Regions from separate parts of the Variovorax sp. VaC1 genome, predicted to be linked through region 1. Evidence: predicted binding sites of a transcription regulator. Region 1 holds the regulator's gene; the other holds the start of a gene.
The links. Region 1 encodes NrdR, which represses ribonucleotide reductase genes. Its sites were predicted from a motif close to CACNANATNTNGTG; they were not measured.

Region 1 (8,628 bases):
TGTCTCGTCACCGGGCTTGATGGCGGGCACAAGACCCATGCCATCGATTCGCGCGACCGGAAGTCAATGGTTCCCGCCGTGCTGGCAGCAAGAGATTGCCACCGTGGATCCTCGGTCTTTCGAACCCTTGACTTGCACCTCGGGCTGCCGGACCTCGGAAAAACGCCTGAAACCTCAGGCCCGTTCAGATTAGGTGCCGCACCCTCGCATTGCAAATCGAATCTTCCGAGGGCTTTCCCTTAAGCCGAAACACCTCTACCGCGGCCAATTTTTTAAACAACTATTAGCATAAGAAACCAATTTGTTATACTTGACCGTGTATTTAGCCACGCTAGAATCCGGCCTGCCCTGACTGCCGGACGCAGCGGGGCCTCCCTGAATCCGCTGCCGAACTACTCCCCCGGCTTGATCAGGTCACCGCGCTCCTAACCCCTCCTTCCATGCGCGGAACCTGATTCGTACCAATCCAAGCGCCGCTGCCCTCATCCCTCGCCTGCTCCAGGCGTTGCGGTTCGGGTGCCGCACAGAAAGGAAGAGCGATGAACAAGGCGTTTGATGCCACAGCCCGCGGGCTAAGGACCTTTGTGTCCGATGTGGCAGACGGCTTTTTTGAAATCACCCATAACGGGTTCGCACTGGTCGGTCTGGCCATCGTGTTCGCGGCCCTCGCCCTCGTGGCGCGGCCCGACCTGCGCAAGACCGGTGAAGAGCAATTGATGGGCTGGCTGCAGTCGCGCAAGCCCGCGCCTGAAGCCACCGACCTCGAGCCGACCGCCATCGAGCGCACCACGGCCGCGAGCCCCAGCGAGCTGCCCAAGCAGCAAGCCGCGGTGGCCTACTGGCTGAGCAAGAAGTACCGCGTGGCCGCCGAGCCGCTGAGCGTGCTGGTCGCCGAGGCCTATGGCATCGGCAAGCGCACGAAGATCGACCCGACGCTGATCCTCGCGATCATGGCCGTCGAATCCAGCTTCAACCCGTTCGCCCAAAGCCAGGTGGGCGCGCAAGGCCTCATGCAGGTCATGACCCGCGTGCACGGCGACAAGTACGAAAGCGCGGGCGGCACGCTCACCGCCTTCGACCCGGTGACGAACATGCGCGTCGGCGTGAAGGTCCTGCAGGAATGCATCGCCCGTGCCGGCTCGCTCGAAGGCGGCCTGCGCTACTACGTAGGCGCGGCCAACCTCGAAGACGACGGCGGCTACGCCAGCAAGGTGATGGCCGAGCACGAACGCCTGCTGCAGGTGGCCAACGGCCGCGCACCGTCGGTGCTGCCGCCGGCCGTGCGTTCGCAGCCGATCCCCGTGGTGGCGCCGGCCAAGCAGCCGGAAGAAGGCGCCGAGCCGGCCAAGGTCGCGCTGCTTTCCGCCGTTTCCTGAAGTGCTGGTGGCCGGGTGTGAGCTACACTCGGCCGGTACGCGACTGGCGATAGGCGCAGCACCCTGAAAAGGTGCCACGCGCTGACGTGGAATACCACTGGGAAGCGTGCCGCCTGACCACAACAGGCGTTCAGCCGTTCGCCTGGGCAGCCCTTGTTTGGTTGAACAAGGACCTCGTCTTCAAAGGACTGCCATGTACCAACGCAATATCCTGGTCGAACAGACCGACCCCGAAATCTGGGCCGCCATTCAAGCCGAAAACGCGCGCCAGGAACATCACATCGAGCTGATCGCCAGCGAGAACTACGCCTCGCCCGCCGTCATGGCCGCCCAGGGCTCGCAGCTCACCAACAAGTACGCCGAAGGCTACCCGGGCAAGCGCTACTACGGCGGCTGCGAGCACGTCGACGTGGCCGAGCAACTGGCCATCGACCGCATCAAGCAGATATTCGGCGCCGACGCCGCCAACGTGCAGCCGCATTGCGGTGCCTCGGCCAACGAAGCCGTGATGCTCGCCTTCCTGAAGCCCGGCGACACCATCATGGGCATGAGCCTGGCCGAAGGCGGCCACCTGACCCATGGCATGCCCCTGAACATGAGCGGCAAGTGGTTCAACGTGGTGAGCTACGGCCTGGACGCCAACGAAGCCATCGACTACGACGCGATGGAACGCAAGGCGCACGAGCACATGCCCAAGCTGATCATCGCGGGCGCCTCGGCCTACTCGCTGCACATCGACTTCGAGCGCTTCGCCAAGGTGGCCAAGGACGTCGGCGCGATCTTCATGGTCGACATCGCCCACTACGCCGGCCTCGTGGCCGCGGGCGTGTACCCGAACCCGGTGCCGCACGCCGACATCGTCACATCGACCACCCACAAGAGCCTGCGCGGCCCGCGCGGCGGCATCATCCTGATGAAGTCGCAGCACGAAAAGGCCATCAACAGCGCGATCTTCCCCGGCCTGCAAGGCGGCCCGCTGATGCACGTGATCGCCGCCAAGGCCGTCGCGTTCAAGGAAGCCATGTCGCCCGAGTTCAAGGCCTACCAGCAACAGGTGGTCAAGAACGCAAAGATCGTGGCCGACACCCTCACCGAACGCGGCCTGCGCATCGTGAGCGGCCGCACCGAAAGCCACCTGATGCTGGTCGACCTGCGCGCCAAGGGCATCACCGGCAAGGAAGCCGAAGCCGTGCTGGGCAGCGCCCACATGACGATCAACAAGAACGCGATCCCGAACGACCCCGAAAAGCCGATGGTCACCAGCGGCGTGCGCATCGGCACCCCGGCCATGACCACCCGCGGCTTCAAGGACGAAGAAGCCCGCATCACCGCGAACCTGATCGCCGACGTGCTCGAGAACCCGCGCGACGCGGCGAACATCGACGCGGTGCGCGCCAAGGTGCATGCACTGACGAGCCGGTTCCCGGTCTACCGCTGAACCCCGAAGCAGCGCCCGGCATCGTGATGGCCGCATGAAGTGCCCTTTTTGCGGTCATCTTGAAACGCAGGTCGTCGAGACCCGCGTGTCGGAAGACGCCGACTTCGTCCGCAGGCGCCGCCAGTGCAGCGCCTGCGACAAGCGCTTCACCACCTACGAGCGGCCCGACGTCAACTTCCCGGTCGTCGTCAAGAAGGACGGCAGCCGCGCCGACTTCGATTCGAGCAAGGTGCGCGCCTCGATGATGCTGGCGCTGCGCAAGCGGCCGGTGAGCATCGAGCAGATCGACAACGCCCTGCTGCGCATCGAGCAAAAGCTGCTGGCCAGCGGCCTGCGCGAAATCGACTCGACCAAGGTCGGCGAACTGGTGATGCGCGAACTCAAGCGCATGGACAAGGTGGCTTACGTGCGCTTTGCCTCGGTGTATCGCAGTTTCGAGGACGTGGACGAGTTCCGGCAGCTGCTGCGGGACATCTGACATACACGTCGTGAACGAACCACCTGCAGCGCGCCCCGGGGCACGCTGCAGCTTTTTCACACCCTGCCAGCCGGCCGCCTCATGCGCCGCCCTCTTCCTCCTGCCTGCCTCCCCTGCCGCATGCTCCAGCGCCGCAGTCGCCGCGCCGGTCCGGATCGCAAACTCTCGCGCGGCCCGATCCTGAAACGACGATGGATGCCCTGCGGCCGGTGTCGGCCTTCAGGGTGAGGCATCCGGCACCGAAGGCGCTACTGGCTGCCCGGCGGGAAAAGCCATTGCTGTCGTAGCGCAGCCCCTGGACAAACCCGTCTCCAAGCGCAGCATCGACGCTCACTCCTTCTGGCAGTCGCTCGAAACTTCGCAGGACCTGGCGCGGCGGGTCAGCCCCGGCCATCACGGACCAGCCGCTGCCCCAGTCGCCGCCACCCGAGCGCGCCAGCACCCTGACGCTCTCCGAACGCTGGATCGCTTCCATGCGCGCAAGGCTCAGCGCGGCATTGAACCCCTGTGCAGCCGCCGCCAGCCGCTGATTGAGCAGCAGGTCGCGAAAGCTCGGCACGGCGACCATTGCCAGCACCGCCACGATGGCCACGACCACCATCAGCTCGACCAACGTGAAGCCACCGATGGGCTTGGCCCTGCAGCGCAACGCCTTCACTGCCAGCACCTCTCGCGCAGCAGGCCGTCGCACCCTTTGCCACCCATGCTGTCGATCCAGAACTTGCCGGCCATCGGATCGGAAAGGCCGGCCTTCAGGGTTGCCGTCAGCCGGACACAGCGTTCGATGTTGCCGTGCCCTTCGCAAGTGCCGCTTTCAACGGCGTACTTGCCACCCGCCCCGCCATCGCCCGAGTCGCCCTCGTAGGGTCGGTAGCGGCCGACCTGGGTGAAGTGGCGTTCCTGCTGCTGCATCTGCTGCATCAGCGCCGACCGCGCTTCGCTGCGCCAGCTCTTGCGCACGAAGTCCATGTACGACGGGTAGGAGATGGCCGCCAGGATGGCCACGATGGCGAGCACGATCATCACCTCGATCAACGTGAACGCTCGAATCCTCGATGCTACTGTTGGGCTCATTGCTTCTTCGCTCCTCGGTAATCGATGACCTGCCGCCAGTTCATCCGCCCCGCAACTTGCGCACCCTTGCCGCCCTCGGCAGGCCGGGCTGTCGAGACGCCGCCCCGGCCGCCCAGACCGATGACAGACAACCGCCGTGTGACAGACCGGCGCCCGAACGCATCGGTCGCGCTGTGGGTGGCCTCCCCCAGTTGCATCAGATGCGTCATGCCCGGCAAGGCCGCTTCCGAAGGCTCACAGGTGCCCGTCTTCGAGAGCCCGGTCATCGCGTTCACGGCGCAGCTGCGTCCACCCGCATCGCCACCGCACGCGCTGGCCCGTGGAATCAGCGTGCTGAAGAACAGCTGGCCATCGGCCAGCACCGGCCTGGACACCAGCCGCTCCCCCTGATCGGGTGACGCCGGCAGATCGAAGTACCAGCCGCGCCGGCTCGTCGTCTTGCGGTCGAAGGCGCCGTACACGAACGCATCGCCAGCGATGGACGAAAGCGCCTGCCCCGCAACGACGGCCGGTTTGCGCGGTTGGAGCTGCGCTCGCGCGGCACCGGCAGGAATGGCCGTGCCGTTGTCATGGACGGCGTACATGGTCTGCAACCCATGGCTCGAGCGCGCCAGGTCTTCAGGGCTCACGAATTTCCCGGTGCCGAAGAGCACGATGGCGTCGCCACCGGGGCCGACGCCGACCTCTGGTTGCACGGTGATCGGCTGGCGCCTGGCAGCCATGCCGCCCTCGGCCACCGTCGCGACCATCAGCGGTTCGCCCCTGAGCCCCAACGCGTTGCCTTCGCTCCACGGCGCATTGCCGGTGAAGTCGAACTTCCACAGATTGCCCTGGGTATCCCCGGCATAGAGGAATCGCGTGGCGCCGTCGGCGGCCGCATAGTCGCCCGGCACGCTCAACGCGTTCACCATGGTGTTGTCGGCCGGGCGAGGCAGGACGATCTTGTGAAAGTTGACGCCCCGCACCCAGCCCGCGCCCGCCGGCTTGTCGAGCGAAAGCAGGAACAGCGCGGCACGCTTCTCAGGGTTGGCGTTGTTGAAGCCCGAAGGCACGACGGCGAACCAGCCGTAAGTGGCCGCCCCCGCGCGGCCAGCCGCCGAGGTGCGGAACCTCAGCACGCGCGGCGCCTGCGTCAAATGGCCCATGTCCGCGTCGTCCGCGGCGCCGAACTCCCACATCACCTTGTCGGCAGAGAACGCCGCGGGGTCGCTCACATCGAGTGCGAAGACACTGGTGGCCCCGCCGCCGGCACCGGAGACCAGCACTGTCCTGCGCGCGCCATTGGCCATCGGCACTTCACCGATGGCGGGCGAGCCGTCGACATGGCTCTGGTGGATGTAGTCCGGCGAGGTGTACACCGCCAGCCTGGGAAAGACGCCGCGCGGCACATAGGCAAAGAGCTCTTCGCCTGTCTGCGCGGAAAAGGCGTGAAGCATGCCGTCGTTGGCGTCGACATACACCGCCGCCTGCCGCCCCTGCCGTGCGCTCACGAACAAGGGAATGGAATGGGCCACGTCGCCCATGACCGAATCGCGCACCCGGAACACGCCGCCCGGTATCGACTGTTCCTTGCGTCGCTCCCCTCGCAGATAGGCCAGCCGCTCGGGGCCGAGATCATCCGATGCGGAAGGCTCGGCGTAGGGTGTGGCGTTCAGATGGCCGCGAAGGGCTGAATCGAGTGCGGCCCATTCGAACGGGATGCCGGCACCGGCTGTCGACAGGCTGAAGATGCGCCTGCTCGACGGATCGCGCGCTGCCACTGCCGGATGGGCTGCCGGGTGGCCGGTCAACAGGGCGCCCGCGTCCCAGTCGGGTCGATCGCCACGCTCCACGCCACCAGTGAGGGCGTCGAGCGCAAGCGGATACGACAGCAACGTGCCCGCCCACCGACGTCCGCTGGACTGCGCCAGATAGACATTGGCCCCTGCCTGCGCGAGCCGATCCGACGACATCGCACCGCCGATCACACCGCGCGCCGATGGCGCGGCAGCTTGCTGGAAGACCTTGCGGATCGCCGACATCACCTGTCGTGGTTCGCTCGCCAGAAAGTAGTTCGAGGGCTTCGGCTGACCATCCGCATCGAGGCCATCGGCCCATTCGGTGTTGCTCGCCACATCCGGGCGCCCTGCGCCGTCGGACGCCCGGAACGGGTTGCCGTCGTCGTTGCTGTCCGTGAAACCGCCGTACTTGGCGGCGAGATAGAAAACACTGCCGCGCTGCTTCTGCCGGATCGCGCCGTCTTCGCCTTGCCCCAGGTCGATGACGAAGGTCTGCACCCGCGCATCCGGCAGATCGCGCCGAAGCTGCTGCGTGCGCGCCCAGTACGCCAACCCCGCCATGCCGAACGAGCCCTTGTCGGCACCGGTGTCAGCGGTCGCGATGTTGCTCGACGTGAGCCGCGCGCCGCCCTTGTAGTTGAAGGCGGGCAGACCGCCGTTGCCCTGGGTCACGAGGCCCGTCTTTGCGGAGGGGTGCACGTAGAAAAGCGCCTCCCTGTTCTCGAACGCGCCGACCAGGCTTGTCCAATGGGCCGTGTCTGGTTCGTAAGCGGCGCCATTGAAGCCGCGATCGAAATCCGCAAGCGAATCGCCCCTGATGCTGCCGGGCAAGGAGCGGTCGTGGTCTGTTTCAAGATCGCCGATGGCGAGGATGTGCCGCCTCTGGCAACTGGCAGCGGCCGCTTGCGTTCGAGCCTGCGGGCCCACGCCCCAGTAATCGGTGCCGTTGTAGACGGGAAGCCCGCCCTTGCGGACATCGTCGCCCGGTGCCAGACCCGCCACAGCTTGCGGGCTCGGCGGCTTGCCCTGGAGATAACGCAGCGACTCGTAGTAAAGCTCGCCGGCGGGATCGAAGCTGTTGTAGGCACCCCGCCGCGCACCGCTGCGCCCGAAGCGGTTGATGGCGTTGACGACTCCGCTGAACATTGCGGTGCCATCGCGGGCGCCAGCGGAAGACATGGGGTCGGCCTTGAAGACGCCGGTGTTGGCATCCCATTCCGCCTGCGTGTTGTCTACCTGATCGAACGCGGCGTCGATCTTTGTGGGGCCCGTGTGCGTTATGGGCGCGCGCAGCACGCCGCCGTAACGCGCAGGGTCGTCGTCCACCAAGTAGCCGAAGACGGAAAAACGCATTCGCTCCGAATGCGCCTGCAGGGCGCCGATGGGCTTGTAATGGCCGCTGGGGTACTTGAAGCAGAGATTGCGACGCGTTGCGGCCTCTTCAGGCGAGCAGACTTCCACGCGTGCAGCGTAGGGCGCGCTGGCAAGACCTGGTCCGTGGTGCTGATCGCGCCCCGGCTCGAGGCAGCTCCCCGTGGCGGTCGGGCCGATGAACAAGCGGTCGAGGCAGCTGTTGAAGTGGATTGTGTCCGTGGCACGCACACCATCGGCACCGCCCGTGACCAGTGGTGTGAGCTTGTCCAGGTTGCCCGTCAGGGCCTTGTCGGCGAAGTGGCTGCTGCGATAGAACGCTTCCGGCAGCACGGCGCGCTGCAACACGGTCCGGCCGGGCTCGTCCACCACGCGATCGCCGCCGGTCAATGCCATGCGCACCGCATCGAGGGTGGAAGACGCCGCCCAGTTCAAGAGATTGCCGCTCCACTGGTGGCTGCAAACGATCTCCCCACCACGGCCCTTCGTTGCGTTGGACACACGCTTGAAAAACGCCTCGGAACTCGCATAGCGATAGCAGCCCATCGGGTCCCAGTAGCCCGAATAGGTTTGCGTCCAGTCGAAACGCCCCCGGTAAGCCGCACCGGCATTCGCAACCTTCAAGGCAAGGTCGATCACCACGTGAGGATCGGCCTGCGCCGCCAGCGAGGCGAGCGGCTCGTCCGGCAGCACCGCATCGGGCGGCAGCGCCGGGCCGGCGGCTTGCGCACAACCGACGACGCAAAGAAGCAAGGCGGCAATGCCGGCCACAGGAAGACCACGCATGCAGGTCCTGCCTTTCATGAAGAGCAGCCGGGGCTGGCCGCCGGTTTGTACAAGCTGGTCTGCAGCACCACCTGCGTCTCCTCGCGCATGCCGTAGCCGATGGCGGTGACGCGAAAGATGTAGCGAGCGTCGCCGGCACCCGCGCTCTGGAGCTGGTCGGCCTGCCAGCCACCGCGATGGCGAAGCGCCTCCACGATGTAGCGCGGTGCTCGCGCAGACAGTGCGCCGGCAGGCGAGCCCCGCGCCGACTCGCCGCTGAGGTAGCGCTGCCCCGTGAAGGTGCCGTAGGCGACGGACTTGCCTGCATCGGCCGAGAAGTCGGCCGCC
Region 2 (8,628 bases), on a different contig from region 1:
GCACGCGGCCAACCCGGCGGCCGATGCGATCCTGGGGCAGGGTCTGTCGAAGCTGCCGTTGCCGTTCGCACTGCATGCGCAGCCGGCCTGGCACGCGCTGGCCGCCTTGGCGCGCCAGACCTTCGCGCGCCGGACGCCGCAGTCCGAAGAAATTCCGGTGGCGCAGGCACGCGGCGCGGCGCGCGAGGTGCGCGTGCGCACCCGGCTCACGCCCACCAGCGACCGGCACGTCGACAGCCTGTGCGTGATGTTCCTGCAGGACTTGCGCGAACTCGAAGCCCGCATCCGCACCGAAAAGCTGGCCGCGATGGGCCGCATGTCGGCTGCCGTCGCGCACGAGATCCGCAACCCGCTGGCCGCCATCACGCAGGCCAGCGCGCTGCTCGCCGAAGACCTGACCGACCCCGCGCACCGCAAGCTCACAAGCATGGTGCAGCACAACGCCCAGCGGCTCGCCCGCATCGTGGACGACGTGCTCGATGTCTCGCGGGCGCGCCAGCAACGCGTGCTCTCGCTCGGCGAGCAACTGGTGCTCGACCCGGCGGTGCAGGTGCTGGCCGACGAATGGGTGCGCCAGACGCAGCGCCAGGGCGTGCTCATCGCGCTCGATGCCCCACAAAGCGACGTGCGCTTCGACGCCGAACATCTGCGCCGCCTGATGGTCAACCTGCTCGACAACGCCGCGCGCTATGCCGGCAAGCGTGAGGGCTCGATCCAGGTGCTGACGTCGCTGCATCGCGGCACCACCCAGCGACCCAGCCTGATGGTCTGGAGCGACGGCGCGCCGCTGGAACCCGCGGTGAAGCGACACCTGTTCGAGCCCTTCTTCTCGTCCGAGAGCCGCTCGAGCGGGCTCGGCCTGTTCCTGTGCCGCGAACTGTGCCGGCGCCACGGCGCCACCATCGGCTACGAACGGCGCGCGCTCGTGCCGGGCGGCCCCGAGGGCAACGAATTCTTCGTCAGCTTCGCCGCCAGCGAAAACCGGCTGACACAATAGCGCCGTGAGCACCCCGCCCCCCTCCACCCAGCGCCCCGCGCAGATCCTGGTCATCGACGACGAACCCGATCTGCGCACGCTTTACGAACTGACGCTGCTGCGCGAGGGCTACCGCGTCGAGGCCGCGGGCAGCGTGTCCGAAGCCTGGCAGCACCTGGAGGCCAGCCGCTTCGACGCGGTGATCACCGACATGCGGTTGCCCGACGGGCAGGGCATGGAAATCATCCATCGCATCCAGAAAGACCAGCGCAGCGAACGCTGCGTGGTGATGACCGCCTACGGCTCGGCCGAGAACGCGGTCGAGGCACTGAAGGCCGGGGCCTTCGACTACCTCACGAAACCCGTCGACCTGAAGCAGTTCCGCGCCGTCGTCGCCTCCGCCGTGCAGGCGCGACTGACACCGCAACCGCCGGCCCGGCCTGCCCAAACAGCGCCAACCAGCAGCGAGGCACCGCTGGTGACCTCCGGCAGCGGTGTCGCCGCGCTCGACCGGCTGGTGGGCGATTCGGAACCCATGCGCCTCGTCAAGTCACGCATCGCGAAAGTGGCGCGCGGCATGGCCCCGGTGCTGGTGCGCGGCGAATCGGGCACCGGCAAGGAACTGGTGGCGCGCGCGGTGCATGCCTGCAGCCAGCGCAGCGAAGGACCCTTCGTCGCGGTGAACTGCGGCGCGATTCCCGAGAACCTGCTCGAAGCCGAATTCTTCGGCGCCAAGAAGGGCTCGTACACCGGCTCCGCGCAAGACCGTGATGGCTACTTCCAGGCCGCGCGCGGCGGCACGCTGTTCCTCGACGAAATCGGCGACCTGCCGCTGGCCATGCAGTCGAAGCTGCTGCGCGCCATCCAGGAGCGCAGCGTGCGCTCGATCGGTTCGACGCAGGAAGACGCGGTCGACGTGCGCATCGTGAGCGCCACGCACAAGGATCTGCATGCCGAGGTGCAGGCCGCGCGCTTCAGGCAAGACCTTTTCTATCGCCTCAACGTGATCGAGATCGCGGTGCCCGCGCTGCGCGACCGCCGCGAAGACCTGCCCGCGCTGTGCGCCGCCCTGCTCTCCCGCATCGCGCAAGACGGCGGCCTGCCGGTGCCGCACCTGTCGAGCGAGCTGCTGCGCCGGCTGGCACTGCATCCGCTCGACGGCAACGTGCGCGAACTCGAAAACCTGCTGCATCGCGCGGTCGCGCTCAACGACGGCGACGAACTGCATCTCGACCTGATGGGTGCGGCGGCCACGGCTGCGGCAGCCGCTGCGGAAGCCGCGTCCACGGCGCCTGCACCACTGTCGTTTGCCGGCGATCCGCCTGCCGCGCCGGTGCCTGCGCCGGTTGCCATCGCAGAGCCCGTTCGCCCCGCGCCGCCGCCGCTGCCATCCGACCTGCAGGCCTACCTCGACCAGCAGGAACGCGAGATCCTCGTGCGCGCACTGCATGAAAGCGGCTTCAACCGCACCGCCGCAGCCTCGCGGCTCGGCATGAGCCTGCGGCAGATCCGCTACCGCATCGCCCGGTTGGGCATCACCACGCCGAGCGGCGACGATGGCGCCAGCAGCCATGCCGACGACTGACAACGCTACCGACAGCGGCCTCTGGCAGGCCGGCTGGTACCGCTTCGCCAAGGCGCTGCGTTCACCGAATTTCGGACCCCGCCCCGCCGGCGCGCAGACCGACCTGATCGTGCTGCACTCGATCAGCCTGCCGCCCGGCGAATACGGCGGCGACGCGGTGCAGCAGCTCTTTACAAACCAGCTCGACTGGGACGCGCACCCTTACTTCCAGGGCATTCGCGGGCTCGAAGTGTCCTCGCATTTCTATGTGCGCCGCAATGGCGAGCTCTGGCAGTTCGTGAGTTGCGACGACCGCGCCTGGCATGCCGGCGTGTCGTCGTGGCGCGGGCGCGGCAACTGCAACGACGACTCGATCGGCATCGAGCTCGAAGGCCTCGAAGGCGAGCACTTCGAGGCACCGCAATACGAGACGCTCGCGAGCCTCTGCGCCGCCATCGCGCAGCACTACGCCATCGCGTACATCGCCGGCCACGAGCACATCGCGCCGGGCCGCAAGCAGGACCCCGGCAGCGGTTTCGACTGGCGCCTGCTGCGCGAACATCTCGGCTGGAATCCACGAATGTTTCCCGAGCAGGTGGCGCAGCGCTAATTTTTTCAATCGGCCGACGGCCCGCGATGCGCCGATCTTGCGTCGCATCAATGCGAGAATTGCGACCGCTCGATCGAGCAACCATGCGCCCTGCAGGCCTAAATCGGGCTGCGAGCCAAGCCCCATGCGGGTTGCGCGACCATGAATCAGTATTGATGCGGCATCGCTGGCCGTGTCCTATGCCGAAAGGAATACGAGTCATGGTTGTATCCAGAGGAAAACGCTACATCTAGTGGGTTGTAGCCCCTCTACACCCTAGATATAGTGTCTTCCGTCCGACGCTCAATGTCGGCGCGACGCCCGGCCAAGGCGTCGCCATCCAACAAGAATTGCCAACCGAGAGGAAGCGAATGCAAACAGCCCTGAACACCCCATCGACCCCGCGTGCCGTTCCCTCGACGCCACCGCAGCAGCAGCGAGACACTGCTGGCTCCCCCACCGGCCAGAACCTGGCGCACTACCAGATCATCCGCCGCAACGGCGCCGTCGTTCCCTTCGAGCCGAACAAGATCGCCATCGCGATGATGAAGGCCTTCCTGGCCGTGCACGGCACCCAGGGCGCGGCTTCGGCCAGCGTGCGCGAGACCGTCGACACCCTCACGCAAGGCGTGATCCGCGCCATGGTGCGCTCGCGTCCGGGCGGCGGCACCTTCCACATCGAAGACGTGCAGGACCAGGTCGAGCTCGGCCTGATGCGCGGCGGCCACCACGAAATCGCCCGCGCGTACGTGCTGTACCGCGAACGCCGCACGCAAGAGCGCTCCAGGCAAGTCGAGCAGGAAACGCCGGCCGCGCCCGCACTGCATGTGCTGGACAACGGCGAGCTCGTCGCGCTCGACCTGAACGAGCTCAAGGGCCTGATCGAGTCGGCCTGCGAAAACCTGGGCGAGAGCATCACGGCCGCGCCGATCGTCGCCGAGACGATGCGCAACCTGTACGACGGCGTGCCGCTCGACGAGGTCTACAAGGCGTCGATCCTGGCCGCCCGCACGCTGATCGAGAAAGACCCCGACTACACCTTCGCCACCGCGCGCCTGCTGCTGCACACGATCTTCAAGGAGATCATCGGCCGCGAAGTGATGCCGGTCGACCGCGCCACCGCCTACGCCGACTACTTCCCGCAGTTCATCAAGAAGGGCGTCGAGAACGAGCTGCTCGATGAAAAGCTGCTGCAGTACGACCTGCCCCGCCTGGGCGCGGCGCTGAAGGCCGAGCGCGACAACCAGTTCGACTACCTTGGCCTGCAGACCCTGTACGACCGTTACTTCCTGCACGTGCGCAAGACCCGCATCGAGCTGCCGCAGGCTTTCTTCATGCGCGTGGCCATGGGCCTGTCGCTGAACGAAATCGACCGCGAAGCCCGCGCCATCGAGTTCTATGAAGTGCTGTCGTCGTTCGACTTCATGTCGAGCACGCCCACCCTGTTCAACGCCGGCACGCTGCGCTCGCAGCTGTCGAGCTGCTACCTGACGACCGTGCCCGACGACCTGGACGGCATCTACGAGTCGATCAAGGAAAACGCACTGCTCTCGAAGTTCGCCGGCGGCCTGGGCAACGACTGGACCCGCGTGCGCGCGCTCGGCAGCCACATCAAGGGCACCAACGGCGAATCGCAAGGCGTGGTGCCGTTCCTGAAGGTGGTGAACGACACGGCCGTGGCCGTGAACCAGGGCGGCAAGCGCAAGGGCGCCGTCTGCACGTACCTGGAAACCTGGCACCTCGACATCGAGGAGTTCCTGGAGCTGCGCAAGAACACCGGCGACGATCGCCGCCGCACGCACGACATGAACACCGCCAACTGGATTCCCGACCTGTTCATGCGCCGCGTGATGGAAAAGGGCACCTGGACGCTGTTCTCGCCCTCCAACGTGCCTGACCTGCACGACCTGTTCGGCGCCGACTTCGAGAAGGCCTACGTCGCCTACGAAGAGAAGGCCGCCCGCGGCGAGATCAAACCCGCGCGCACGCTCCAGGCGACCGACCTGTGGCGCAAGATGCTCACGATGCTGTTCGAGACCGGCCACCCCTGGATCACGTTCAAGGACGCCTGCAACGTGCGCTCGCCGCAGCAGCACGCCGGCGTGGTTCATTCGTCGAACCTGTGCACCGAGATCACGCTGAACACCAGCGACACCGAAACCGCCGTGTGCAACCTCGGCTCGGTGAACCTGCTGCAGCATCTGAAGGACGGCAAGGTCGACCAGGCCAAGCTCAAGAAGACGATCTCGACCGCGATGCGCATGCTCGACAACGTGATCGACATCAACTACTACGCCGTGAAGAAGGCGCGCGACTCGAACCTGCGCCACCGTCCGGTCGGCCTGGGCCTGATGGGCTTCCAGGACGCGCTGTACGAACTGCGCATTCCCTACGCTTCGCAGGAAGCCGTGCAGTTCGCCGACGAATCGATGGAAGCGATCTGCTATCACGCCTACTGGGCTTCGACCGAGCTGGCGCGCGAACGCGGCAAGTACTCGAGCTACAAGGGCTCGCTGTGGGACAAGGGCATCCTGCCGATCGACTCGCTCGACCTGCTCGAGAAGGCACGCGGCGGCTACGTCGAGGTCGACCGCTCGGCCACCCTCGACTGGGACGCGCTGCGCTCGAAGATCAAGGCCGACGGCATGCGCAATTCGAACTGCGTGGCGATCGCTCCGACCGCGACCATCTCGAACATCATCGGTGTCGACGCGTCGATCGAACCCTGCTTCGGCAACCTGTCGGTCAAGTCGAACCTGTCGGGCGAATTCACCGTGATCAACCACTACCTGGTGCGCGACCTCAAGCGCCTGGGCCTGTGGGACGACGTGATGGTGATGGACCTGAAGCACTTCGACGGTTCGCTGCGCCCCATCGACCGCGTGCCGCAGGACGTGAAGGCGCTCTACGCCACCGCGTTCGAAGTCGAGACGACGTGGCTGGTCGAAGCCGCCGCGCGTCGCCAGAAGTGGATCGACCAGGCGCAGTCGCTGAACATCTACATGGCCGGCGCATCGGGCAAGAAGCTCGACGACACCTACAAGCTCGCATGGCTGCGTGGCCTGAAGACCACCTACTACCTGCGCACGCAGAGCGCGACGCACGCCGAAAAATCGACGGTGCAGTCGGGCCGTCTCAACGCGGTGTCGTCGGGCAACGACGCACCTTCGGGCATGAGCGCACTCGAAGCCGCCGCTGCTGCAGCAAAGGCACAGATGAGCGCAATGCCTGCCACCGACATCGCGTTCTGCGGTGTGGACGATCCGACCTGCGAAGCCTGCCAGTGATGTGCAAGTGAAGAAGCGTCGAGCGCCGTTTGAACACGCGCTCGACGCTTCAGCGAATCAGCGAGGTGCATGCAAGAAAACCGCTCGACGTTCATTCAATGAAGGCATCGGCCGACATCGCGCGATGCATGCGAGCAACATAACAACCACATAAATGGCGTGCGATGTGAACGAGCACTTTGCAACTCACATCGTTACTCCGATAATTTGAGCATTGGATTTTTCTATGTTGACCTGGGACGAAGAAGTCAAGCCCTCCTTACCAAAGGATATGCAACAAGGATTGCAGCACCACAGCGCATCGACCAGCGGTTTGCCCGCAGGCCGTTCGGTGGATGCTCCGACTTCGTCGATTGCACAACCAGCACTGCGCACGTTCGATGACGGCGCCTCTGCGCCGCTGCGTCAGGTCGCTTCCGCCCCCGTCCTGGCGCAACGCGTCAAGGCTTCCGACAAGCGCATCATCAACGGCCAGACCGACGTCAATCAGCTGGTGCCGTTCAAGTACAAGTGGGCTTGGGAAAAATACCTCGCCACCTGCGCCAACCACTGGATGCCGCAGGAAGTGAACATGACGCGCGACATCGCGCTCTGGAAAGACCCGAACGGCCTGACCGAAGACGAGCGCCGCATCGTCAAGCGCAACCTCGGCTTCTTCGTGACCGCCGACTCGCTGGCCGCCAACAACATCGTGCTGGGCACCTACCGCCACATCACGGCGCCCGAATGCCGCCAGTTCCTGCTGCGCCAAGCCTTCGAGGAAGCGATCCACACGCACGCGTACCAGTACATCGTCGAGTCGCTCGGCCTGGACGAAAGCGAGATCTTCAACGCCTACAACGAAGTGCCGTCGATCCGCGAGAAGGACCAGTTCCTGATTCCGTTCATCGACGCCATCAGCGACCCGCTCTTCAAGACCGGTACGCACGAGACCGATCAGACCCTGCTCAAGTCGCTCATCGTGTTCGCCTGCCTGATGGAGGGCCTGTTCTTCTACGTCGGCTTCACGCAGATCCTCGCGCTGGGCCGCCAGAACAAGATGACCGGCGCCGCCGAGCAGTACCAGTACATCCTGCGCGACGAGTCGATGCACTGCAATTTCGGCATCGACCTGATCAACCAGCTCAAGCTCGAAAATCCCGGCCTCTGGACTCCCGAGTTCAAGGCAGAGATCAAGGACCTCTTCATGAAGGCCGTCGAGCTCGAGTACAAATACGCCGAAGACACCATGCCACGTGGCGTGCTCGGCATGAACGCCTCCATGTTCAAGGGCTACCTGCGCTACATTGCCAACCGGCGTGCACAGCAGATCGGCCTCGAAACGCTCTTCCCGAACGAAGAAAACCCGTTCCCCTGGATGAGCGAAATGATTGACCTGAAGAAAGAGCGCAACTTTTTCGAAACCCGCGTGATCGAGTACCAGTCGGGTGGTGCGCTCTCCTGGGATTGAATCTTTCGACAAGAATTAATGAATTCAAGAATTGCCCTTGCCACCGATCGCGCCAGAGAGCGCGGCATGGACGAGGGCTCAGGTGTTCATGGTGCTGGGGCTCAGATTCCAACGCCATGAATCGCTTCACGCTCCCAACGTGCGTGGAGTGCTTCAATAGGTTGATTTTTTCAACTTGATCAAGGAGAAATAGAAATGGCAACTGCAAAGAAAGCGCCGGCTAAGAAAGCCGCTGCAAAGAAGGCTCCGGCAAAGAAGGTCGTGGCCGCTAAGAAGGCTCCCGCCAAGAAGGTAGCTGCGAAGAAGGCTCCGGCCAAGAAGGTCGCAGCGAAGAAGGTAGCCGCCAAGAAGGCGCCTGCGAAGAAGGTAGCCGCCAAGAAGGCAGCTCCGGCAAAGAAGGCCGCTGCCAAGAAGGCTCCGGCGAAGAAGGCCGTAGCGAAGAAGGCACCGGCCAAGAAGGCCGCTGCGAAGAAGGCTCCTGCCAAGAAGGCCGCCGCCAAGAAGGCGCCTGCGAAGAAGGCTGCTGCCAAGAAGGCGCCTGCGAAAAAGGCTGCGGCCAAGAAAGCCGCGAAAAAGCCCGCTGCCAAGCCTGCCGCTGCCGCCAAGCCTGCTGCTGCGGCCAAGAAGCCCGCAGCAAAGAAGGCAGCCAAGGCTGCAGCGCCCGCCAAGGCAGCCGTAGCGCCCGCTCCCGCGGCGCAAACGACGCTGAATCCCCAGGCAGCATGGCCGTTCCCGACGGCCAGCAAGCCCTGAGTTTCTCAG

Region 2: a site for NrdR is predicted at 3,404-3,417, ahead of ACGLHS_RS18010 (ribonucleoside-diphosphate reductase subunit alpha). Genes of this name have one in related genera too.

The regions. Positions count from the first base shown of each region.
Region 1 covers NZ_JBIGLT010000003.1:194,138-202,765, reverse strand. The annotation lists gene ACGLHS_RS13085 (lytic transglycosylase domain-containing protein) at 540-1,376, shown strand; ZMP/ZTP riboswitch at 1,406-1,531, shown strand; gene glyA (serine hydroxymethyltransferase) at 1,570-2,814, shown strand; gene nrdR (transcriptional regulator NrdR) at 2,849-3,292, shown strand; gene ACGLHS_RS13070 (GspH/FimT family protein) at 3,372-3,950, opposite strand; gene ACGLHS_RS13065 (type IV pilin protein) at 3,947-4,366, opposite strand; gene ACGLHS_RS13060 (pilus assembly protein) at 4,363-8,319, opposite strand; gene ACGLHS_RS13055 (PilX N-terminal domain-containing pilus assembly protein) at 8,316-8,628, opposite strand, start outside.
Region 2 covers NZ_JBIGLT010000004.1:242,160-250,787, forward strand. The annotation lists gene ACGLHS_RS17995 (nitrogen regulation protein NR(II)) at 1-997, shown strand, start outside; gene ACGLHS_RS18000 (sigma-54-dependent transcriptional regulator) at 1,002-2,561, shown strand; gene ampD (1,6-anhydro-N-acetylmuramyl-L-alanine amidase AmpD) at 2,548-3,150, shown strand; gene ACGLHS_RS18010 (ribonucleoside-diphosphate reductase subunit alpha) at 3,501-6,416, shown strand; gene ACGLHS_RS18015 (ribonucleotide-diphosphate reductase subunit beta) at 6,643-7,866, shown strand; gene ACGLHS_RS18020 (histone H1-like DNA-binding protein) at 8,062-8,619, shown strand.